4 regions of the Rhodobium gokarnense genome follow, and region 1 is predicted to be linked to each of the others. Evidence: predicted binding sites of a transcription regulator. Region 1 holds the regulator's gene; each other region holds the start of a gene.
What was found. The regulator LexA, encoded in region 1, represses DNA repair genes until DNA is damaged. The targets are predictions, from matches to a motif close to TGTTCNNNNTGTGTTCNG.
Positions count from the first base shown of each region.

Region 2: M2319_RS19225 (ATP-dependent helicase) is a predicted target of LexA. The motif match lies at 3,849-3,866, and genes of this name have one in related genera.
Region 3: M2319_RS06715 (ATP-dependent helicase) is a predicted target of LexA. The motif match lies at 2,867-2,884, and genes of this name have one in related genera.
Region 4: M2319_RS21390 (2'-5' RNA ligase family protein) is a predicted target of LexA. The motif match lies at 2,891-2,908, and genes of this name have one in related genera.

Region 1 covers NZ_JAOQNS010000011.1:2,712-8,505, reverse strand. Annotated here, with positions in the region: gene M2319_RS17340 (L,D-transpeptidase family protein) at 1-1,294, opposite strand, end outside; gene lexA (transcriptional repressor LexA) at 1,623-2,336, shown strand; gene M2319_RS17330 (ComEC/Rec2 family competence protein) at 2,351-4,750, opposite strand; gene gltX (glutamate--tRNA ligase) at 4,988-5,794, shown strand, end outside.
Region 2 covers NZ_JAOQNS010000012.1:201,905-207,698, reverse strand. Annotated here, with positions in the region: gene M2319_RS19230 (MCP four helix bundle domain-containing protein) at 32-1,699, shown strand; gene M2319_RS19225 (ATP-dependent helicase) at 1,770-3,833, opposite strand; gene M2319_RS19220 (hypothetical protein) at 3,972-4,988, shown strand; gene M2319_RS19215 (ATP-binding protein) at 5,129-5,794, opposite strand, start outside.
Region 3 covers NZ_JAOQNS010000003.1:315,103-320,896, forward strand. Annotated here, with positions in the region: gene M2319_RS06710 (PAS domain-containing protein) at 1-20, shown strand, start outside; gene M2319_RS06715 (ATP-dependent helicase) at 431-2,761, opposite strand; gene M2319_RS06720 (radical SAM protein) at 3,023-4,012, shown strand; gene M2319_RS06725 (molybdopterin-dependent oxidoreductase) at 4,121-4,666, shown strand; gene M2319_RS06730 (GNAT family N-acetyltransferase) at 4,630-5,172, shown strand; gene ligA (NAD-dependent DNA ligase LigA) at 5,336-5,794, opposite strand, start outside.
Region 4 covers NZ_JAOQNS010000016.1:30,461-36,254, forward strand. Annotated here, with positions in the region: gene argC (N-acetyl-gamma-glutamyl-phosphate reductase) at 43-1,095, opposite strand; gene speB (agmatinase) at 1,208-2,173, opposite strand; gene M2319_RS21390 (2'-5' RNA ligase family protein) at 2,280-2,879, opposite strand; gene M2319_RS21395 (ABC transporter substrate-binding protein) at 3,177-4,139, shown strand; gene M2319_RS21400 (L,D-transpeptidase) at 4,127-4,825, shown strand; gene M2319_RS21405 (hypothetical protein) at 5,014-5,244, opposite strand; gene rpsI (30S ribosomal protein S9) at 5,414-5,794, opposite strand, start outside.

The sequences.
Region 1 (5,794 bases):
TGCGCGGCAGGTCGTGGTAGCCGGAGATGCGGTTGGGGTCGACCCGGCCGCGTTCGGCGTCCAGCACATAGAGCAGGACCTTGGAGGTCAGCGCGAATTCAAAGCGCAGCAACTCGCGCTCGCGCGCTTCTTCGTCGGCGTTTTCCGCAAGGTTCGGAAGCTCGACCGCATAGTCGTCCGGCAGCAGGCCGAAGCGGTCGGCCTTGGCCAGCGCCGCGAGCGCGGCCTCGGCCTTCTCGTTGACGCCGTCCGCGTCGACCCAGAGGAAATGCTCAGCCTCGGCGTAGTGCGCCTTCATGGCCTTGGCCACTTCCGGCAGCGTACGCAGCTTGAAGTCGGCAAGCAGCGGACGCGCGGCATCGAAGTCGGCCGGACGGACCGCTTCGGCGATCGCCGGGGACGCGGTCTCGACCGGTGCTGCGGTCACGGTCGAGCCGGTCGGTTCCGTATCGACGCCGTCGCTCCCGGTGGGGGTGGCATCGGCAACGGGGCCAGCCTGCGTTGCGGCCGGCTCAAGCTCGGCGGCGAGCGGCGTTTCGCCAGCGGCGTCCGCATCGGCAGCGGGACCGATTTCGGCCGCCGGATCGGCTTCCGCGACGGCCGCCGGCGCCGCGACGGTCTCGCCGGACGCGGCGTCGTCGCCCCTCAGAGCGGCGGCGGCGGCAAGGAGCGCGACACCCGGATCGCTCATGTCGACGGGCGCGGCATCGGCGGCCTCGGCCGCCGGCACGTCCTCGGAAATGGTGTCGGCAGCGTCCGCCTCGACGTCCGGCAGCGGCGCCGTTTCAACGCCATCCGCCGCACCGATGGTCTCGGTCGTCTCCGGCAAAGCGGCATCACCGGCGTCGTCAATCGCGGCTTCCGTCAGGTCCTCGGCATTCGCTTCCGGGGCGGCCATGTCCTCGGTCGGAACGGCCGATGCTTCCGTCTCGACGGGCGCGGACGTCTCGGGCGGGAGTGACAACGCTTCGTCGCCGGGGAGCGCCGGCGCGGCCGCCGGCCCTTCCGGCAGGGTCGCCAGCGGTGCCGGCGCGCGCTCCGGCACCTTCGTCAGTTCCGAAAAGGAAAAAAGCTGCTGGCTGTCCGGCTTGTAGGTGTAGTAGCGCGGCGAACTGATCCGCACCTTCACCTTCTTGCGCTCCGGCTCCGGCTTCTGTCGGTCTTCCTTGTAATATTTCGGGTTGAACAGGCGGTCGAGGAAGCTCTGGGCATGGACCGGCCCGCCGGGGACCATGGTGAAGATTCCAACCAGGAGCCCGGCCGTTCCGATGTTGCGCAGGACCGTCTTTGCCATCCGTCTGTCTGCCTCGATTCGTCTGATTTCCGCCGCCCACCAGCGAGCCGCAACTGTGTAAGGAATTCGTTTCTGAATGCAATAAGTTTGCAGGTTCGGGCGCGCTTGCCGCCGCACTGTCGTCCAATTGCATCACCAGGCGCCGGTCGCCGTTGACGGGCAAGCGAATCCCCTTGCCCGCGAATGCCCGCGAGCGATGCCCGAACACACCGTCTTTTCGGGCAATTCCCCGAGATCAGCGATTTTTTAACCGTTGCGGAACACATATAGAACGTGTATGTTTCGTTCGTGGTTTGTACCACGCTTTGGACCTTGCGGAGTTCGACCGATGCTGACGCCGAAACAGTACGAGCTGTTGATGTTCATTCACGAACGTTTGAAGGAATCCGGGGTCCCGCCGTCGTTCGACGAAATGAAGGAGGCGCTCGACCTTCGCTCCAAATCGGGCATCCACAGGCTGATCACGGCGCTGGAAGAACGCGGCTTCATCCGCCGGCTGCCCAACCGGGCGCGGGCGCTGGAAGTCATCAAGCTGCCGGAGTCGGTCGCCCCCAGTCTCGCTTCCAGCGGCCGCGGCAAAGGCTTTCATCCAAGCGTCATCGAGGGCTCGCTGGGTCGCGCGCCCGCCGCAGCCAAGCCGGCCGGCGACAGCGACGCCCGCTCGGTCACCATTCCCGTGATGGGCCGCATCGCCGCCGGCACCCCGATCGAGGCGATCCAGCACCGCACCCATTCCGTTCCGGTCCCGGCCGACCTTCTCGGGGCCGGGGAGCACTACGCGCTGGAAGTGCGAGGCGACTCCATGATCGAGGCCGGCATCCTGGACGGCGACACGGTGGTGATCCGGCGCGCCGACACGGCCAATAGCGGCGACATCATCGTCGCCCTCGTCGACGAGGAGGAAGCGACTCTGAAACGGCTGCGGCGCAAGGGCGCGTCCATTGCCCTGGAGGCCGCCAATCCGGCCTATGAAACCCGCATCTTCGGACCCGACCGGGTGCGCATCCAGGGCAGGCTCGTCGGCCTGTTCCGGAGCTACTGAGCTTCGGGCATCGGTCAGCGCCGCTCAGGTGGTGCCGGCGGATGCCAGGGACGGCGGAGTTTTGACAGTGCCGTCTCTATGCTGATGGGCGCGTCCCCGTCGCCGGTGAAGGTAATCGCGGTCGCGCCGGTGCGGGCAAGTGCAGCCCGGTCGAAGACGAGGGCGTGCCTGGCGCAGTCTTTCGGCGCCGCGAAGGACGCAATGATGATGTCCGCGGCGTGGCAGTCCTCGGCAAAGGCGAGGGACCGGCGCACCAAAGCGATGCGCCAGAATTGGCGGGCACGGTCCTTGGCGACGATGGCGGCAAGGTCGGTCACAGCGGACGGCGGCGGCCGGGCGGGGGCAGTCGTTTCCGGATGCTGCGGCGCCAAGTCCGAGCCGTTTGCGGTGGCTCTTTCCCCCGTGTCATTCGCCGCGAGGCTACCCTCTGGTGGGCCGGTGCCATTGGGGTATTGCCGTTCTGTTGCCTCCTGACCCCAATTCGACGCCGGTGCTCCGGATCGTTCTGCGGCTTCCTTTGTCGGCGGCCCCCTGCCCGAAATTCCGACCTGCCTCTCTGCCCCTTCCAGAACACAGCCGAGGTCGTCGCAGAGAACACCTGCGACGAGCGACGGATCGTCCACTGGGCGCGGATCGCCGTCGGCGCGCAGCCAGGTGCCGACCACAAAATCGTTCCTGGTATCCGGCGCGAAGCGGAGGGTTCCGCCGGGACCGCGGAGCGCCACCAGCCGGCCGTCGTCGGAAATGAGAAGGTGCGGAGTTGCGGCAAGGGGCGCCAGCGCCATCCCGAGGCCAATGCCGGCAAGGCCGAAGAGGCGGAGCCGGGTCTTCCAGAGCGCCAGCCAGAGAAGGCCGGCCGTTGCGGAAAGGACGGCGACGCCGGGCACCCGGCCGACGATCGATCCGGTTCCGGTGGCCGCCGCCACCCAATCGGCGATGCCGATGACCCGGTCGATGCCCCAGCCCATGGCCGGCAGGACGAGCGGGTCGAGCCCGAACGGGATGGCGATCAGCGACAGGACGCCGAGCGGCATCACCACGAAGGCGACCAGCGGCATGGCGGCGAGATTGGCGACGAGCCCGAGCGGCGCCAGCCTCTGGAAATGAAAGACGGCATAGGGTGCCGTCGCAAGGCCGGCGATCAGTGAGGTGAGCGCCAGCCCGCCGACATAAAAACCGAGGGTCTTTAACGCGAGGCCGGCGATCCCGCGCCGCTCGAAGGCAGTCGCATTGCGCCGTTCCGACAGGGTCTCGTAGGCGGCGATCAAGGCGACGACGGCGGCAAAGGACATCTGGAAGCTGGGCCCGACGACGACCTCCGGCGCCAAGACCATGACGATGAGCGCGGCGACGGCCACCGATCGCATGGTCAACGCCGGCCGTCCGGCAAGGATCGCGGCAAAGACGATCGCCGCCATGACGAAGGCGCGCTGGGTGGCGATTCCGGCCCCCGACAGGCCTAGATAAACGGCGCCGGCCCCAAGCGCCGTCAGGGCCGCCCATTGGCGCACCGGGTGGCGGAGCGCGATCCCGGGAAAGAGCGCCAGGAGCCCGCGCACCACGCCGAAAACGGTGCCGGCGACGAGCGCCATATGGAGGCCCGAGATGGCGAGGATGTGGGCGAGCCCCGCGGTCCGGAGCGCCTCGGTCGTCTCCTCCGAAATGCCGCGGCGCTGACCGACGATGAGCGCGCTGGCAACGGCCCCGGTATCGCCGGAAAGGACGTCGCGGATGCGGGCGGCGACCGCGCCGCGCGCACCGTTGAGGATTGCCCTCGCCTTCAGGTCCCAGGGCGGCGGGCCGAGCCCCGGCCCCGCCGGTTTCGGGGCGCCATAGGCAAAGCCGGTGGCGCCGATGCCTGCGAAATACTGCGCCCGTGCGAAATCGTAGCCGCCGGGGATCGGGGGCCCGCGCGGCGGGCGAAGGCGGCCGCGCACCGAGACGCCATCGCCGGCGCGCAGCCGAATGTCTCCGGTATGGCGGACCGACATCCGCACCCGGTCCGGCTGGTCGGGGCTGGAGACATCGGAAATCGAGGAGACCCGGATGAGGAGCCGCAGGCCGCCGCTTGCCTCCTCCGCCTCCTCCACCCAGCCGATGACCGTGGCGGTCATCTCCCGGTCGAGCCGGGGCGCGGCGACCAGCTCCGTGCGCGCCTTGGCGATGACGAGGCCGGCCGCCATGGCGGCAATGAGTGCGGCGATCGGAAACCCGAAAGGCCTTTCCCTGAGGCGGCGGGCGACGAGCACCGCGGCGAGAGCGAGGCCGGCGAGCGCAAAGAGCATCGGCTCGCGCGGCAGCGAGAAATAGATGCCAATGCCGACGGCCATGCCGACCGGCAGCCACAAGAACCCCCGGCCCGCCTCGATCTCATTCAGGAACCGTGCGCCGAGCCAGAGCCTTGCGACGTCCAACCGCGCCGCAATCCGGCCGCGCCAAAGGGGTCGGCCCGGCCCGCGATAACGGCCGAGTCTCCGCCGCCGCCGGACGTCTGCTGCGCCCCGGCCGGTCTTTTGCTCGTCCGTTTCTCCGCGTTCGTGCCGCTCCGACATCCCCGTCCGGCTCGTCTTCAGTCCGCGATCGGGCCATGCTACACCATCGCCGCCGGCGCAGAGCCGGATTCCCGTTGAACCGGCAAAGGCACGCAATTCATGGTTTCGCCCGTCATCACCCGCTTCGCCCCCTCGCCGACCGGCTTCCTGCATATCGGCGGCGCCCGCACGGCGCTCTTCAACTGGCTTTATGCCAAGGCGAATGGCGGCCGGATGCTGCTCAGGATCGAAGACACGGACCGCGAGCGCTCCACGGATGCGGCGGTCGCGGCGATCCTCGACGGTCTCACCTGGCTCGGCATCGACTGGGATGGCGAGGCGATCTCGCAATATGAGCGCGCCGACCGGCACCGGGAGGTCGCCGAGGCGCTGATCGCATCGGGCCATGCCTATCGCTGCTACACCACACCGGAAGAGCTGGCGGAAATGCGCGAGAAGGCCCGCGCCGAGGGCCGGCCGCCGCGCTATGACGGGCGCTGGCGCGACCGGGATGCGAGCGAGGCGCCGGCCGACGCGCCGTTCGTTGTGCGCATCAAGGCGCCGCTCGACGGCGACACGGTGGTCGAGGACCACGTCCAGGGCCGGGTGACCTTCCCGAACAAGGACCTCGACGATTTCGTCGTCCTGAGGTCGGACGGCTCGCCGACCTACATGCTCTCCGTCGTCGTCGACGACCACGACATGGAGATCACCCACATCATCCGCGGCGACGACCATTTGACCAATGCCGCGCGCCAGACACTGATCTACAGGGCGATGGGCTGGGACGTACCGGAATTCGCACACATCCCGCTGATCCACGGGCCGGACGGGGCGAAACTTTCCAAGCGCCACGGCGCGCTCGGCGTCGATGCCTATCGCGAGATGGGCTATCTGCCGGCGGCGATGCGCAACTATCTCGCCCGG
Region 2 (5,794 bases), on a different contig from region 1:
TATGACAACAAATTGTCGATGAGGTATTTCCATGGCTGCCGAATCCAATGATGAAACTGAGGCGGAAATGCAATGGCGTCTAAACGTTTTAAAGCTGATGGCAGAAGAGGGGAAAATTCACATTTCTGAACATCTTTGGCAAGAGACCAAAGAAAGCTTGGAAAAAATCAGATATCGCCCCAATGGAACCATCGATTTAGATACCGTCGACGGACGAATTCGTTCGATGGCGCTTATGGCAGCGCATGTTCATGAAAGGGAGCAAGCCAAGCAAGCGATATCTTTATTTGATATTTCTTCCTATTATTTTGAAACTATTGAAAAAAATTTAGGATTTTTGAAAAAAGAAGCTGATGATCGTGGGTTGAATGCTTATGAATTTGCAAGCTTAGCGATTCGCAGTCAAGAATTTGTCGATGATGTTTCAGATAATGCGCCAAGGATAATAGAGTTTCTGGAGAGTTTCTGGAAAGACGTAGCTGATTCAGCGTACTACCACCTCCAAGACCTTCGGGGAACAAAAGGTGTTTTTGGGGGCGATTTATTCCCTAGTCATAAACATAATATATCGAGTAGTCTAAGTTTATATATCGATACGATTGTTCTTTCAGACCCGTTTTTACACAGCCGCCCTATTTTTCAGCACGCCGAGCCTGCAAATAAGGCATTCTTATTAGTGAAGCATGCGCTCAATGTGCTTCAGTATAAGAATCTTGCGGAAGCTGACGTCGGTGTCCCCATCGTAACGCTGGTTCCATTTAAGTCCACTATTGATGCGGATGAGAATGAATTTTTACAAAGCGTTGCTGCCGCCGACGCTCTCAAACACGCATCAAGGTTGTTTGGGAGAACTTTCACCGAAGAAACCGAGCTGTGGGAGTTTGTAGAGCCCTTAAATACGCCGGATCAAGTCGTTAGTTCGCTCGTGGAGCCCAGCCGGCTTCTCTTTGATACCGAATGGACCGAAGACTTGGAGAGCCAAATCAGGCGGTCTATCGAGACTGACTGGTCGGGCACGTTTGGAAGTGCCTTAGATGCCGGTGCGATGGTCGCGATCCAGTGTTTTGGAAGAATGGGTCAGGCTACCGATTTGCTTTTCAAGAGCAGATATCTTGGTGGCGTACCAATTGTTGATGCTCCGACGTCGTGGGAATACTTCAATTGGAAACTGGAATACAATTCTGCCGTAGAGCCAGAAAGTGATGTTCATCTACACATGGTCAAGGGCCTGCAACATGCGTCGACTTCGGACGAAAAGTGGCTTGGCAACATTCCTCCTGAGGCGATAATTGAGATGCGTCGGAGTGGTGCATTTCAAGAAATCCGGTCGGTTCTTTCTCAAGGCGTAGATGAGCTTTCTCAAGCCAATCCGAATAATTTTTTTAGGGCAAGCGATCAGATTGTTGAGAATATTAGAGATGCATTTGAAAAGCACACAAAAGAAGTACAGTCGCTTCGGCGTAAAACGGTAAAGTTCGCGGGACACGATATTGGGACAATGCTCGTCGCAGGTGCTATTGACATTGCGTCGATTGTCACTGGCACGCCGACGTTCGGCGCTGCCAGCTTCTGCGTCAATCAATTCATCGATGTGCCGAAGTTACGCCAGATTCCAGCCCGTTTCAGAGAGTTGAAGGGTGCGCACAAAGAATTAAAAAAATCACCTATAGGCTTATTGTTTAGACATAGGTCGGGTTAGATCAAAGTGCGAGGCCAACATAGTCGGGGTTTTATTTAACGAACGATCGCCACTATGTCCTATTTCTTTCCTACCCCCACATCCCGCGCATCCTCCCCTTCAAATCCACCCGCACCGCCCCTCGCGGCGCCGTCTCCCCCGCCGTCTCCGCCCTCGGCCAGGCCCCCTGCTCGAACCGCCCCAGAATCCCCTCCGGGATGAACCGCGTCCTTGACGCATAGACGTGGCGGTCGCCGCGTTGGCCCTGGACGTAGAAGCGTTGGGGGGTGATGAGGGCCAAAGAATCCTTGGCGCGGGTCATGGCCACATAGAGGAGGCGGCGTTCTTCTTCGATGTCGTCGCGCTCGCCGACGGCAAGGTCCGAGGGGATGCAGCCGTCGACGGCGTTGAGGACGAAGACGTTGGACCATTCCTGGCCCTTGGCCGAATGGATCGTGGAAAGGATCAAAAAATCCTCGTCGAGGAGCGGCGGGCCGGCCTCGTCGCTGGTGGCCGACGGCGGATCGAGGGTGAGGTCGGTGAGGAAGCGCTCGCGCGAGGGATAGTTGCCGGCGATCTGTTCGAGCTGGGAAAGGTCCGCCCGGCGCATCCGCGCGTCCTCGTGGAGGCGCTCCAGATGCGGCTCGTACCACAGGCGCACGGCTTCCAGGTCCGCCGGCCAGCCGGGTTTTGCGCGCAAGCGTGAGAAGAGCTCGGCAAAGGCCGGCCAGTCGGCCTGCGCCCTCTTCGGCGGGCGAAAGAGCTGCAGGCCGAGGGCGGGGTCCTCGAGCTGGCCCATGGCCTCCAGCGCGGCGCCGGCGCTCGTCGGGCCGATGCCGGGAAGGAGCTGGAAGGCGCGGAACGCGGCGACCCGGTCGCGCGGGTTTTCTGCGAGGCGCAGGACCGCGAGCACGTCCTTGACATGGGCGGCATCGAGGAATTTGAGGCCGCCGAACTTCACGAACGGGATGTTGCGTCTTGTCAGCTCGATCTCCAGCGCGCCGGAATGGTGCGAGGCGCGAAAGAGCACGGCCTGGTGCTTCAGGGCGGTGCCTTCCTCGTGCGCCGCAAGCACGCTCTCGCAGACGAAATCGGCCTGGCCCGCGTCGTCCTTGACCGTGACGATGCGCGGCTTGGCGAGAGAGGTCCGGCTCGACCAGAGGTTCTTGGTGAAGCGCTCCGGGGCCTCGGCGATGACGGCGTTGGCGGCCTCCAGGATCGCGTCGGTCGAGCGATAATTACGGTCGAGCGTGACGATGTCCGCGCGCGGCGAAAAGAGGTCAGGAAAATCGAGGATGTTGCGCACTTCCGCGGCCCGGAACCCGTAGATCGACTGGGCGTCGTCGCCGACGACGGTGACGCCCCGCCCGTCCGGCTTCAGCCGGGTCAGGATCCGCGCCTGCAAGCGGTTGGTGTCCTGGTATTCGTCGACCAGCACATGGTCGAAGCGCCCGCCGATTTCTTCCGCCAGCGCCGGCTCCGCGCACATCTCGCCCCACCACAGCAAGAGGTCGTCATAGTCCAGCACGTTCTCCGCCTGCTTGGCCGCCACATAGGCGCCGAAGAGGGCTTTCAGCTCCTCCGCAAAGCCCGCGCACCAGGGAAAGTGCTTGTCGAGCACGGCTTGCAGCTCGGCCTCGGCGTTCACCGTGCGCGAATAGATCTGCAGGCAGGTGTTTTTTTTCGGAAACCGGGTCGCGGATTGGGAAAGGCCGAGCTCGTGGCGGACGAGGTTCATCAGGTCCGCCGAATCCTCCCGGTCGTGGATCGAAAAGTTGGGGTCGAGGCCGACCGCAGGGGCGTATTCGCGCAGGAGCCGGGCGCCGATCGAATGGAAGGTGCCGGCGAAGGTGAGGCCCTCGGTGAGGACGGTTGCCTTCGGTCCCATGACCTCGCCGGCGATGCGCTCCACCCGGCGCGTCATTTCCGCCGCCGCGCGGCGCGAGAAAGTCATCAGCAGGATGCGGCGCGGATCGGCGCCGGCAACGATGAGGTTCGCGACCCGGTGGGCGAGTGTGTTGGTCTTGCCGGTGCCGGCGCCGGCGATGATCAGCAGGGGCCCGGCGATTTTTCCCCCACCATGCTCCACGGCCTGGCGCTGTTCGGCGTTGAGGCCGGCGAGGGGATCGGCGGGCGAATCGGTCGGGGCATCCATGGCCTCACGAAACGTTGTTTTGGTTTTGTTCGCAAGGGTGGGAACCGGTTGACCGATTTCAGTGAAAGGGGCCGGGGAGGGGACTAGCGTTCCGGCTGTCCCAACCAAGACCGTGTCCCGTTCGCGAAGGAATTCGCCATGTCGTCCCCTATTGCCCGTCGCCTCTGGCCGGCGCTTCTCCTCGCCCTCCTCGTCGGCGCCTGCGACCGGGAGCCGCCGAAGCACTGGATGACGGACACCAAGGTGCCGTTCGTCGACTACGGCCTCTTCTGGATGGACAACGACCGGCTGCTGTTCCAGCGCATGGAGTACGACGCCAAGCGGGCCGACAAGGACAACCCCTGGGCTGCCTTCACCTTTCCGCTGACCGTCTGGTCGGACAGCGGCGAGAAGACTCTGGCGACAAGCGACCTCACCAAGCCCTGCTATGCGGGCGGCATGATTTCTTATCGGGTCGAGCCGGACGGCGAAGAGGGAACGTTCTTCTTCGGCAAGCCGGGAGCGATGGCCGAGACGCCGCTTTCGGCAGAAGAGGAGGGGCAGGTCTTCAACCCCTTCACCTGCGGCTTTGAAAAAAGGCCGGAAGGCCTCGACGAGCACATCCTGGTGCCCCTGAGACCCGGCGACGGCATCGTTAACCTGGGGCGCCGGCGCACGGCCGATCCGGGCCGGCTGATGACGCCGGACGGGCAGGCGATCCCCCTGCCGTTCAGCCAGGGCAACGTGAAGCCGGAGGGCATTTCCGTCGACGGCGATAGTTATCTCGTGTTCGCCCGCACCAAACGCGGCGCGGAGTGCCGCCATGTCTGGCGGCTTGTGCCGGGCAAGGGCGCGGTGGAAGAAATATGCCTGCCGGAAATGAAGTCCTCGCGCGTGGTGAAGACCGCGCTCGGCTGGGCCCTCGACAAGCGCGAATACGACCGCGACGGCGGCATCGGCGATTCCGGCATTTTTCTGGTCCCGCCGGGTGGCGACCCCATAAAACTCGCCGCCGGCTTCACCGAAAACCTCGCCGTCTCCCCCAACGGCTGCCGCCTCGCCTTCGGCCAGGCCAAAGACCTCAACACCTCGTGCATGGACGGCACCTACAAGCAGAAGACGGTGAAGGTGATCGATCTGTGTGGGTTGAAGGGGGAGATTTTGGCGGGGGAGTGAGGGGTTGAGTTCTACTCTGCGGGCGTATATTAGCCGGTGTTCAACGCTCGGCGTCATGCTTGGCAGCTAGAGAGCAAATGCCAAAAGACTGAAGTCCGGTGAGTAACAGACCCGTTCTGAGCAATCCCGTCGGCCGGCGCCTAATCTGCGGCGGCTTCTTCTTCCGCATCAAGCGCAGAGATGCGTTCTTTGACTTCATCGCTTAGATAATCCGCATTGATCGTGCGAAGGTATCGCAGCGCTTCCTCGTCGTTCGCCTGATATTCAAGGCGCCGCTTGTAGAAGGTAAGCCGACCTTCCGCCTCTTGGATGATCTCGCCCCAAGTCCTCGCCCAAACCCTGATCTTGATCGGATCGTCCAATTCGAGCACCAAACCGTGAGGCTTGCCGGCCTGACGTGCCTCAAGCTCGGCGTCTTTCGTGAAGCGATTGGCAACAGCGACGAAATCCCATTCGACGTTCGAATGGTGGAATCGATCATCGAAGGCCACCGCTTTCGCGTATTTCTTAACCTGGTTGATTACCTCCTCGTTGAGCCTTTGGCTCGGTCTTTTCAATTCGACTACAAGGTGCTTGCGCTCGTCATCCGTGGGTGTAGGCACTCGGCAGGAGAGCATCAGGTCGACGATCGCCGCCTTTCCGTTCACATCCAGTACGGGGGCGTTGGGCGCAAGGTGCTCCCGCTGAGTACCTTCATCACTGTCGCTACCTAGGAGTTCGATATGGCTGCGAAGAACGGCCGATAAATCCTCGTCGTCATTCATCAAGTTGAATTGCTCACCAAAAATCCAAGTTTCCTGCGCGAT
Region 3 (5,794 bases), on a different contig from region 1:
AGTTCGTTCTGACGTTGTGAGGCGGCTATTGCGGTTGGCACGTGTCGAGGCCGTTTATGGATTGCCGCGTCGGCCTGTCGGCCTCCTCGCAATGACTCTGAAACTATTGATGAATCAGCAATAGACCGTCATTGCGAGCGCAGCGAAGCAATCCAGGGCGACCAGCTCGGCGCGGATTTCCATACGCCCAGCTTCCATTTCCGTCATCCCGGCCGGAACGAAGCGGAGAGGCGGGATCCATTGCCCGCCGCAACATTGTAGCCCGCATCGGCCCTTCACACGGCCGATCTCCGGACCACGCCCTCGTCCTACCATCGACCGGCATACCGTGCCGAGAGGGGCAATAGGCCCCGGATCAAGTCCGGGGTGACGGCGGTGCTCTTGGCGAGCGGTCCAGAAGACCGCTAGCGGGACCACCGCAGCACCGTCCTCAATGCCGCTCCACGAACGAATCCAGCACCCTTTTTCGCCCGGCCTTTTCGAAATCGATGGTCAGCTTGTTGCCGTCGATCTGGGAAATCGCGCCATAGCCGAATTTCATATGGAAGACCCGCTCACCGACCGAGAAAAGGCTCTCGGTCGCCGTGACGCTCTTGGCGACCAGTTCGCCCTCGATCATCGGTGCCCGGCCCTGGGGCGGACGTTGCGGGCGGCCGGATTTCTGCGCCCGTTGCCAGCCGGGGGTCGTATAGCTGCTTGACGAGAACGCCTCGGCCTTGTCGAAGCGGCTGGCGCCGTAGGGCCGGCCGCCATAGCCGCCATAGTTTGTGTTCTGCTCGACGACGTCGACATGCTCTGCCGGCAGCTCGTCGAGGAACCGCGAGGGCACCGAGGACTGCCACATGCCGTGGATGCGCCGGTTGGAGGCAAAGAACACGTGGACGCGGTCCCGCGCCCGCGTCAGGCCCACATAGGCAAGGCGCCGCTCCTCTTCGAGCCCCGAGCGCCCACCCTCGTCGAGGGCGCGCTGGTGCGGGAACAGGCCCTCCTCCCAGCCGGGCAGGAACACGGTGTCGAATTCCAGGCCCTTGGCCGAATGCAGCGTCATCAGATTGACGGCATCGGCGCCGTCGGCCCGGTCCGCGTCCATCACCAGCGAGACGTGCTCCAGGAACCCTTGCAGGGTGTCGAACTCCTCCATGGAGCGGATGAGTTCCTTCAGGTTCTCCAGCCGCCCCGGCGCGTCCGGCGAACGGTCGTTCTGCCACATCTCCGTGTAGCCGGACTCATCGAGGATCATCTCGGCAAGCTCGGTGTGCGGCAGGGTCTCGATGAGATCGCGCCAGCGGGAAAAGGATTTCAGGACGCCGGCAAGCGAGTTGCGCGCCTGCGGCCGCATCTCCTCGGTCTGGACGAGGTCGCTCGCCGCCTGCATCAGCGGGATGTTGCGCGCCCGCGCCTGCTCGTGGACCAGCTTCAGGGTGACCTCGCCGAGGCCCCTCTTCGGCTTGTTGACGATGCGCTCGAACGCCAAATCGTCGGCCGGCTGCAGCGTGGCGCGGAAATAGGCGAGCGCGTCGCGGATCTCCATGCGCTCGTAAAAGCGCGGGCCGCCGATCACCCGGTAGGGCAGGCCGAGGGTCACGAACCGGTCCTCGAACTCGCGCATCTGGAACGATGCGCGAACGAGGATCGCCATCTGGTCGAGCGAATGGCCCTTGCCCTGCAGCGCCTCGATCTCGTCGCCGATCTGGCGCGCCTCCTCCTCCGAATCCCAGGACGCCCGCACCGCGACCCGGTCGGCGTCCGGGTCGTCGGCTTCGGTGAACAGCGTCTTGCCGAGCCGCCCGTCATTATGGGCGATGAGGTGGGAGGCCGCACCCAGAATATGCGCGGTGGAGCGGTAGTTGCGCTCCAGCCGGATCACGGTCGCGCCCGGAAAGTCGTGCTCGAAGCGCAGGATGTTGTCGACCTCCGCCCCGCGCCAGCCATAGATCGACTGGTCGTCGTCGCCGACGCAGCAAAGGTTCGGATTGTTCTGGGCGAGGAGCCTCAGGAACAGATACTGGGCGACGTTGGTGTCCTGATACTCGTCGACCAGCATGAACCGGAACCGGCCCTGGAAGTCAGCCAAGACGTCGTGGTTCTTCCGGAACAGCTTGATGACGTGGCAGAGGAGATCGCCGAAGTCGCAGGCGTTCAGCGTCTTCAGCCGCTCCTGGTAGGCCGCATAGAGGATACGCCCGCGACCATTGCCGAAGGTGCGGCCCTCGCCCTCGGAAAGGTCCTCCGGCATAAGCCCGCGATTCTTCCAGTGGTCGATTCGTCCGGCGAACTGGCGCGCCGGCCAGCGCTTGTCGTCGAGGCCGTCGGCCTGGATCACCTGCTTGATGAGGCGGATCTGGTCGTCGGTGTCGAGGATGGTGAAGTCCGAGCGCAGGTCGACCAGCTCGGCGTGGCGCCTCAGGATCTTGGTGCCGATGGCGTGGAACGTGCCGAGCCAGGGCATGCCCTCCACCGAGCCGCCGACCAGCCGGCCGATCCGCTCGCGCATTTCCCGCGCCGCCTTGTTGGTGAAGGTGACGGCAAGGATCTGGCTCGGCCAGGCCCGCCCGCTCGCAAGAATGTGAGCGATGCGCGTCGTCAGCACCCGCGTCTTGCCGGTGCCGGCGCCGGCAAGCACCAGCACAGGGCCGTCGAGGGCTTCGACGGCTGCCCGCTGCTCCGGGTTGAGGTCGGCAAGGTACTCCGGCCAGCCCCCGCGGGCGGAAAGCGCCCGCGCGGCAATGCCGCCGGCGACCGGTTCGCTGGCGCCGGCCATCAGCGGGCCCTCCGGCGAAGGTCGGGGCGCTGTGCGTGCTGGTATCTGGAATCTCTGGTCATCTGATTCGGAACTATAGCGCGTCCGTGCGGCAACAAAAGGATTCGGAACGAAATGTAAACATCTCAAGGGACGAAGGCCGCCGACACGGCCTCGCCCGGCGGCGCACCCGGCAGGCGTAAGGATGTGCCCGCCTTTACCATTGGCTTTGCAATGTTATATGGCTGGGGAACTCCAGCCATGACTGCCAACGGTGCGATAATGACGAAGCCTGAACTGCGGCTGAAAAGCGGCGAAGCCACCAGCGAGCCGGACGTGTTGCCGCTGTCCGCCTTCAAGGAGGCGCCGAAGATCATCGTCATCGACGTCACCAATTCGTGCAATCTGCGCTGTCCGGTCTGTCCGGTGACGATCGCCATGACCCGCCGCCGCGGCATGATGACGATGGAGACCTTCGAGCGCATCATCGGCGATTTCGAGGGCGCGGCGGAAAAGCCGGAGATCTTCTTCAACTTTTCCGGCGAGCCGACGCTGAACCCGATCCTGCCGCGCCTCGTCGCGCGCGCCTCCGGCGCCGGCCACAAGACGTTCCTGTCCACCAACTGCACCAAGCTGTCGGAGCGGCTCGCCGAGGAGCTGATCGGCGCCGGCCTCTCCCGCGTCTATCTGTGCATGGACGGCTTCGACAAGGAGGCCCAGGAAGCCTACCGGGTGCGGTCGAACTTCGACCAGGTCAAGCGCAACATCGAGATGTTCATGCGCACCCGCGCCCATCTCGGCGCCGAAAACCCCTTGTGCATTCTGCAGACACTTCTGACCGCCTATTCGGAGCACCAGGTCGACGACATCACCGCCTGGGCAAAGGAGATCGGCATCGACCGCATCCGCTTCAAGACCTTTTCCTCCGGCACTTACACCAGTGAGGAGGAAAAGCGGACGGCCGAGCGGTTCATCCCGAAATCGCCGGAACTGCGCCGCAACGTCGCCAACACCGTCTCCCCGCTCTGCGACGAGCCGGTGGCCGCCACCCTCGTCTTCTGGGACGGCTCCCTCGGCCTTTGCTGCATCGACTACGACCAGAAGGTCGCGATGCCCAACATCAAGGACGGCGGTTTTCTGGCCGCCTACCGCTCCGACGAAGCCGCGAAAGCCCGCCGCGATGGCTACCTGAAAAAGCACGAAATCTGCGCCAACTGCTCCTATTCCAACGCGGAAAACATGGGCTACAAGGTCGACCTCACCAAGAAATGATGCGTGCCGGCCCTCGCCGGCGGACGGCTTGGCGCAAATCCCCTTCCCATTCGCGGCCGCCCTGTCATCCTGCCCGGGCAAAAGAACGCCGGGGGAGGAAAGCCAGCCATGAGAGTCTTCGTCTTTTTCGCCGCCGTCGCGACGGTCCTGATGCTGCACGCGCCGGCCCGCGCCGACGACGCGGCGCCGGCGACGCTCACCGTCATCGGTAAGGTCGGCACCAGCAACCGACCGGGGTTCGATCCGTTTCGCGACGCCTTCTTCAAGTTCCACGGCAAGGAGTTCGAAAAGGCCTTCGCCTTCGACCGGGCGGCCCTGAAGGCCCTGCCGCAGCGGACCGTCACCGCCAAGGCCGCGCCCTGGCCAAAACCCGTGACCGCATCCGGGCCGCCCTTGAAGGACGTGCTTGACGCCGCCGGCGTCGCCGACGACGCCACGGTCACGCTCTTTGCCCTCGACGGCTACGGCGTCACGCTCAGCCCCGCCGACCGTGCGGCCAGGGACTGGGTGCTGGCGATCGAGATGGACGGCACGCCGCTCGCCATCGGCGGCCGAGGCCCGGCCTGGCTGCTCTACGACACCGGCGACGGCACGGCCTCCGAAGACGCCGAGGCGAAATGGGTCTGGTCGGTGTTCGTCATCGCGGCCGAGTAAGAACAGCAGGCACGATGGCGTCCAGAATCCGCGATATCGCAACCGCCGACGCCGATATACACGCGGCGTTGCTCGCCCTCAACAACGACCACAGCCGCGAAACCTCGTTGCTGACGGCAGCCGCATGGCACGACCTCGTCTCCGACGCGTTCCTTGCGGGCTACATTCCGCCGTCATCGGGCTTCCTGATCGCGTTCGACGAGCGGGCCGGCTACGAGAACCCGAACTTTGCCTGGTTCGCCGACCGGTTTCCGCGCTTCGTCTATGTCGACCGGATCGTCGTTTCCGCCGGGCAGAAGGGCCGGGCCCTCGGCCGCCAGATGTATGAGGAACTCTTTCGAAGAGCGCGCACCGCAGATCGCACCGTGATCGGCTGTGAGGTCAATCTCGAACCGCCGAATCCCGGCTCCGCCGCCTTCCACGCGAAACTGGGCTTCGAGGAGGCGGGGCAGGCACATCTCTCCAACCGCGGCAAGACCGTGCGCTATCTTGTCAGGCGGCTTTAGGGCGCCAAACGCACAAGCAATATTATCCGAAATACGTCATTGCGAGTGAGCGAAGCGAACGCGGCAATCCAGAAAGCCGCGCACTCCGAGCAAGCGGCATTGGATCGCCGCGTCGCCTACGGCTCCTCGCGATGACGGATACTCAATCCCACGAAAGCACCTCTTAAGCCCCCACCAGATCGAACCAGCCGTCCTCGTCGATGACCTCCACGCCGAGGTCCTTGGCCTTGGTCAGCTTCGAGCCCGCGCCCGGACCGGCAACGAGGAGATCGGTCTTCTTCGACACCGAGCCGGAGACCTTGGCGCCGAAGCGCTCGGCCATGGCCTTGGCCTCGTCGCGGGTCATGCGCTCCAGGGAACCGGTAAAGACCACCGTCTTGCCGGCAACGGGCGAGCCGTCCGCCGCGATCGTCTCGGCCTCCTGGGGCGTCACCTCGGCAAGCAGCGCGTCGATCGCCTCGCGATTGTGCTCCTCGGCGAAGAACTCGACGATGGCGTCGGCCACCACCTCGCCGATGCCGTCGATGTTGTTGAGGTCGGCCCAGGCCTCGTTTTCCCGGTCCGTCGCCGCTTCCATCGCCTCGCGGAAGGCGGCAAAGCTCCCATAGGAGCGCGCGAGCAG
Region 4 (5,794 bases), on a different contig from region 1:
ACGATGGCCGTCAAAGGCTGACGGACTGGAGCGCGGAAGCCCTTACGGGAACATCGCGATCTGCATCAGGCCCTCGGTCTCCTCGATGCCGAAGGCGAGGTTGAGGTTCTGCAGCGCCTGGCCGGCCGAGCCCTTCACCAGGTTATCCAGCGCACCGATGACGATGGCGCGGCCGGGAATGCGGTCGGGGAAGACGCCGACCATGACGTGGTTGGAGCCGCGCACGGCCTGGGTGGCGGGAATGCCGCCCTCCGGCAGGACATGGACGAAGGGCTCTTCCGCATAGCGCCGCCTGAGCGCCTCGCGCACGTCGGCGGGGGACGCGCCGTTGGTCAGCTTCACGTAGCAGGTGACCAGCTCGCCGCGGCTCATCGGCACCAGGTGCGGCGTGAAGTTGACCCGCACCGCCTCACCGGCCGCCCGGGTGATCTCCTGCTCGATCTCCGGCGCGTGCCGGTGGGTGCCGACGGAATAGGGCGAGAGCCCCTCGCCCGCCTCGCAAAACAGCGTGTTCTGCTTCAGGCCGCGGCCGGCGCCGGAGACGCCGGACTTGGCGTCGATGACGAGATCGGTGGCATCGACGATGCCGGCGGCAACGATCGGCAAGAGCGCCGTCAGCACGGCCGTCGGATAGCAGCCGGGACAGGCGACGAGCCGGGCGCCGGCGATCTCGGCACGATAGTGCTCCGACAGGCCGTAGACGGCTTCCGGCTGGATCTCCGGGGCGCGGTGGTTCTGGCCGTAAGTGCTGGCATAGACGGAGGTGTCGCGCAGCCGGAAATCGGCCGACATGTCAATGATCCGGGTGCGCGGATGGGCCGCCAGGATCTGCTTGGTGATGTCCTGGGTGGTGCCGTGCGGCAGGCCGCAGACGATGGCGTCGACCGTGCCCCAGTCGACCTCCTCCCAGTTCTGCAGGGTCGGCAGGTCGAGGACGCCGAGATGGGGAAACACCTCCGCCATCTCCTTGCCGGCATGGGTATTGGCCGTCAGCGCGGCGATCTCGATCCGCGGGTGGCGGGCGGCAAGGCGCACCATGTCGGCGCCCGTATAACCGGACGCGCCCAAAACGCCGATGCGGATACTCTCGACCATTGCCGTCTCCATCTGACTGTCGGGAAATGTCTTTCTCGCGGCGCCTTTTACGCCAGCAGCACCGCCGCCGCCAGTGCCCCGGCGGCAAAAATCCTGTCGCGGGGGATCGGCGTCAGCTTCCGTTGCGGCGTCGCTCGGCAAGGAGGCCGAGATAGGTCTGGGCGATGGACGCGGCCGCCAAGGACGTGACGTCGGCGTGGTCATAGGCCGGCGCGACTTCCACGACATCGCCGCCAACGAATTCGATAGCGCCGAGGCCGCGCAGGACCGACAGCGCCTCGCGGCTCGACAGCCCGCCGGCGACGGGCGTCCCGGTTCCCGGAGCGAAGGCGGGATCGAGGCAGTCGATGTCGAAGGTCATATAGGCGCGGCGGTCGCCGACGCGGGTGACGATGGCGTCGATGATGCCCTTGACGCCGAGGGTCTCGATCTCGTCGCCATAGACGATCTCGATGCCGAAATCGTCCGGCGCGTGGCTGCGGATGCCGATCTGGATCGAGCCGGCCGGATCGATGATCCCCTCCTTCACCGCCCGGGCGATCATGGTGCCATGGTCGATGCGGTCGCCGTCGTCGTCCCAGGTGTCCTGGTGGGCGTCGAACTGGACGATGGCGAGCGGGCCGTGGCGCTCGGCATGGGCCTGGAGCAGCGGCCAGGTGACGTAGTGGTCGCCGCCCATGGAGAACAGGTGACAGCCGGCATCGAGGATTTCGCTCGCCTGGCGGCGGATATGGCCGGGGATCTCGGCATGGCGTGCGTAGTCGAAGGCGCAGTCGCCATAGTCGACGACCGCGAGCGTCTCGAAGATGTCGAAGGCGAAGGGGTAGTTCGGGTCGCCGCAGAAGGTGGCAGACGCCTTGCGGATGCCCTGCGGTCCGAAGCGGGCGCCCGGCCGGTCGGAGACGGCGGCATCGAACGGGACGCCCCAGACCGCCACGTCGACGCCGTCGAGGTCGCGGCTGTAGCGCCGGCGCATGAAGGAGAGCGCGCCGCAATAGGCCGGCTCGTGGCTGCCGCCATAGAGCGAGGTACCGTGGACGGCATTGTCGGTTCTGGGCGGTCCGGATTTTGTGCTCAACGGTTCTCGGCTCACAATAATCGGTGTTGCGCGGCAAACGATCCTGACGTTGCAAATGCCGGCTGTAAAGCCGCCTGGCTGCGCGAACGATCGGGTCGGGGCGCCCTCACCCGTCCGCGCCGTCGAGCGGCCACCGCCCGAGGTCGACGTGGCGGCGTTGGCCCACCAGGCTTTTCACCAGCACGAAGCCGTCGCAGAGCCAGCCGATCGCCTCGTCGAGGCGGGTGTCCGGCACCGGCCGCCGGCCCCACAACAAGGTGGCGTGCGGCCGGAACAGCGCCGGACCCTGCCAGAGCCCGGCCTTCACGAGTTCGCCCCGCAGCGCCTGCCGCAACTCCTCCAGCGCCGCGATCCGGCAGCGACTGCAGAGCACCACGGGACGCTTCTGCGCACCGCCGAAGGTGCACAGGCGATCGAAGACCACCGGAAACGGCGCCGCCCTGACGCAGGCGCCGGCGCGAACAGCCGCCGCGGCATCGTCCCTGCGGACGCCACGCCCGGAGATCGCCGGCACGAGCGAAACATGCAGCCGATCGGCGCCGAAGGGGCGCTCCGAAAGGCCGTGACGCTCCTTGCATCGCCGCGCGACGTCGAGCATCGCCGCTGCAGCGCCGGCGTTCGGGCGCAGGGCGAAATAGAGGAGATCCGGCCGCTCCTGCATGCCCAGATCGAGAAAAAGCTGACCGCCCGCCATCTCGTTATCCAACGCGCCCTATTTGTTCTCTATATGTTCTCATTGCACGGCGTCGATGTCGACTCTTTTCGTGGCAGCGCCGCCACGGCATCGCCCGTTCGCACATGCGCCGTCGACGGGTGCTCACGCGGACCCGTTCGAACAGTCCGGAGGCGCGCTGCGCACTCGGCGACGCGTTGGATCCACCACCCTAAATGGAAACATGTAGAAACTTCGAGCTACGCCCGGTAGTTTGTAGCGTGTGACCTCCGGACCCGGCGGTCGATCGGGTCGGGTGCATGTCGGCTATGGACGGAGATGGCGGCTCTGATGGCAAAACGACGCGTTTTTCTTGCAGCACTTGCGGTGATGTTGGCCGCACTGGCGACCCATGGCCCGGCGCGGGCCGCCGATATCGTCATCGGCGTGCCGAGTTGGTCCTCGGCCGAGGCGACGGCGCACGTTCTCGGCGAAATCATCCACCAGAAGTTCGGCGTCTCGGTCGCCTACAAGGCCGGCACCAACGAGGAGATTTTCGCGGCCATGGACAGCGGAGAAATGCAGGTCCATCCGGAGGTCTGGCTGCCGAACCACCGCGCCCTGATGCTCGACTATGTCAACGGCCGCAAGACGGTGGCGATGAACCGGCACGGCGTGCCGGCAACGCAAGGGATGTGCACGACGGCGGCGACGGCGGAGAAATACCACATCGCCTCGATCTCCGACCTCGCCGACCCGGAAAAGGTCAAGATCTTCGACACCGACAGCAACGGCAAGGGCGAGGTCTGGATCGGCGACAAGGACTGGGCCTCGACCCGGATCGAGAAGATCCGCGCCAAGAGCTACGGCTACGACGCCACCATGACGCTGCTTGAGGGCGAGGAGACGGTGGCGATGGCGATGATCGACGTGGCGGCGGCGACTGGCAAACCGCTGGTGTTTTACTGCTACGCGCCGCACCATTTGTTCCAGCTCCACGACGTCAAGCTCCTGGACGAGCCGGCGCACGACCCGACGAAGTGGATCGTGCACACGCCGTCTGACGACCCGGACTGGCTGAAGAATTCGTCGGCACCGGTCGCCTGGGACGTCTCGTTCCTGCACATCCACTACCAGAAGGCGCTGGAGGAGGCCCATCCCGACGTCGCCAAGCTGCTCGCCAATGTGGAGCTCGACACCGACACGATCTCGGCAATGACCTACGCCCTCGTCGCGGAGCGCAAGGACCCGGCGGAGTTCGCCGGCGAGTGGGTCGCCGACAATGCGGAGCGCATCGAGGGGTGGCTGAAATGACCGAGAGAACTCACACCGCCCCCCTCTCCCGGCTGAAGAGGGCTGCGTTCCTTGCGGTCGCGATCCTCGGCATTGCCGGGATTTCGGCCGCGGCCGTCGCCGAGGCATCCCGCTACTGGGATCCTGTCTCCAAGAAGTGGATCGTCTACAATCCGAAGCGCGTCCAAGAGGCGGCGACGGCGCAGGGCGGCACGCCGAAGCGGTTCCGCCGCACGGTCGTCGACTTCGAGACGGCGGAGCGGCCGGGCACCATCATCATCGATGCCGACCAGCATTTCCTTTATCTCGTCCAGCCCGGCTTCAAAGCGATCCGCTACGGCGTCGGCGTCGGCCGCGACGGCTTCGGCTGGTCCGGCGTCGTCACCATCGGGCGCAAGGCCGAATGGCCGACCTGGACACCGCCGACCGACATGATCGAGCGCGATCCGAAGCTGGTGAAATATGCCAGCGGCATGCCCGGCGGGCCGGAAAACCCGCTCGGCGCGCGGGCGATGTACCTGCACTACGGCGGCAAGGACACGCTCTACCGAATCCACGGCACCAACGAGCCCTGGTCGATCGGCCTCAACGTCTCGTCCGGCTGCATCCGCCTCAACAACGAGGACATCAAGGACCTTTACACCCGCGTCGGCGTCGGCTCGAAGGTCATCGTGCTGATGTCGGGGGCGGCGTTGTATGAGTCGTAGGTCAGGCCAAAATTGCGCAGTTGGAGAAGTGACTGTGCTCGCTTGGTCTAACCTCGGCCTCGCCTCAGTGATGGGAACGAGAGTGATCCTGGCGGTCCAGGCGCCGGCTATAGATGTAGATGCCGACAAGCACCATCGCTGCGGCGGCGAGCAATAGCAATGGCGGCCAAAGTGGCAAAAGGGTCATGCTAGTCTTCTTCTCGCAGGAAACCCAAAGCAATCCATTCCGCTAAAAGTAGGGCAAAGCCGACGAAAATCCAAACCCAAACGGACCAGTCGGAAAGCCTTTCCGTGTCGCCCTGACCGATCACCGGTGCGACGAACGCCCATGAAATGACGAAAAGTCCGGCGAGCCGCAAGGCGCCGCCGACGGCCTTGAGGCGCTCGTTGAAGCGTTTGTTGCGCAGTCGTCGTCCCATGTGTCCGCCACATCTTGCCCGCTTTCCGATCAATCATCGCCGATTGTAACCGGAAGAAAAAGCGCCGACGGGCTGACATTTGTCAGCCCATCGGATTTTGGTCGACACAAACAGAAAGGGCCGCGCGGTGCGCGGCCCTTTCCCAATTCGTGCAGTCTCGCAAAACGCCTTAGCGCTTGGAGAACTGGAAGCTCCGGCGGGCCTTGGCGCGGCCGTATTTCTTGCGTTCCACGACGCGGGAGTCGCGGGTCAGGAAGCCGCCCTTCTTGAGGATGCCGCGCAGGTCCGGCTCGTAATAGGTGAGCGCCTTGGAGATACCGTGGCGCAGCGCGCCGGCCTGGCCGGACAGGCCGCCGCCGGAGACGGTGGCGACGATGTCGTACTGGCCGTCGCGGTCAGCCGCGAGGATCGGCTGGCGGACGATGAGCTGCAGCACCGGACGACCGAAATACTCGGTGAAGTCCTTCTTGTTGACGGTGATGCGGCCACTGCCCGGCTTCAGCCAGACGCGGGCGACCGCGTCCTTGCGCTTGCCGGTGGCGTAGGAGCG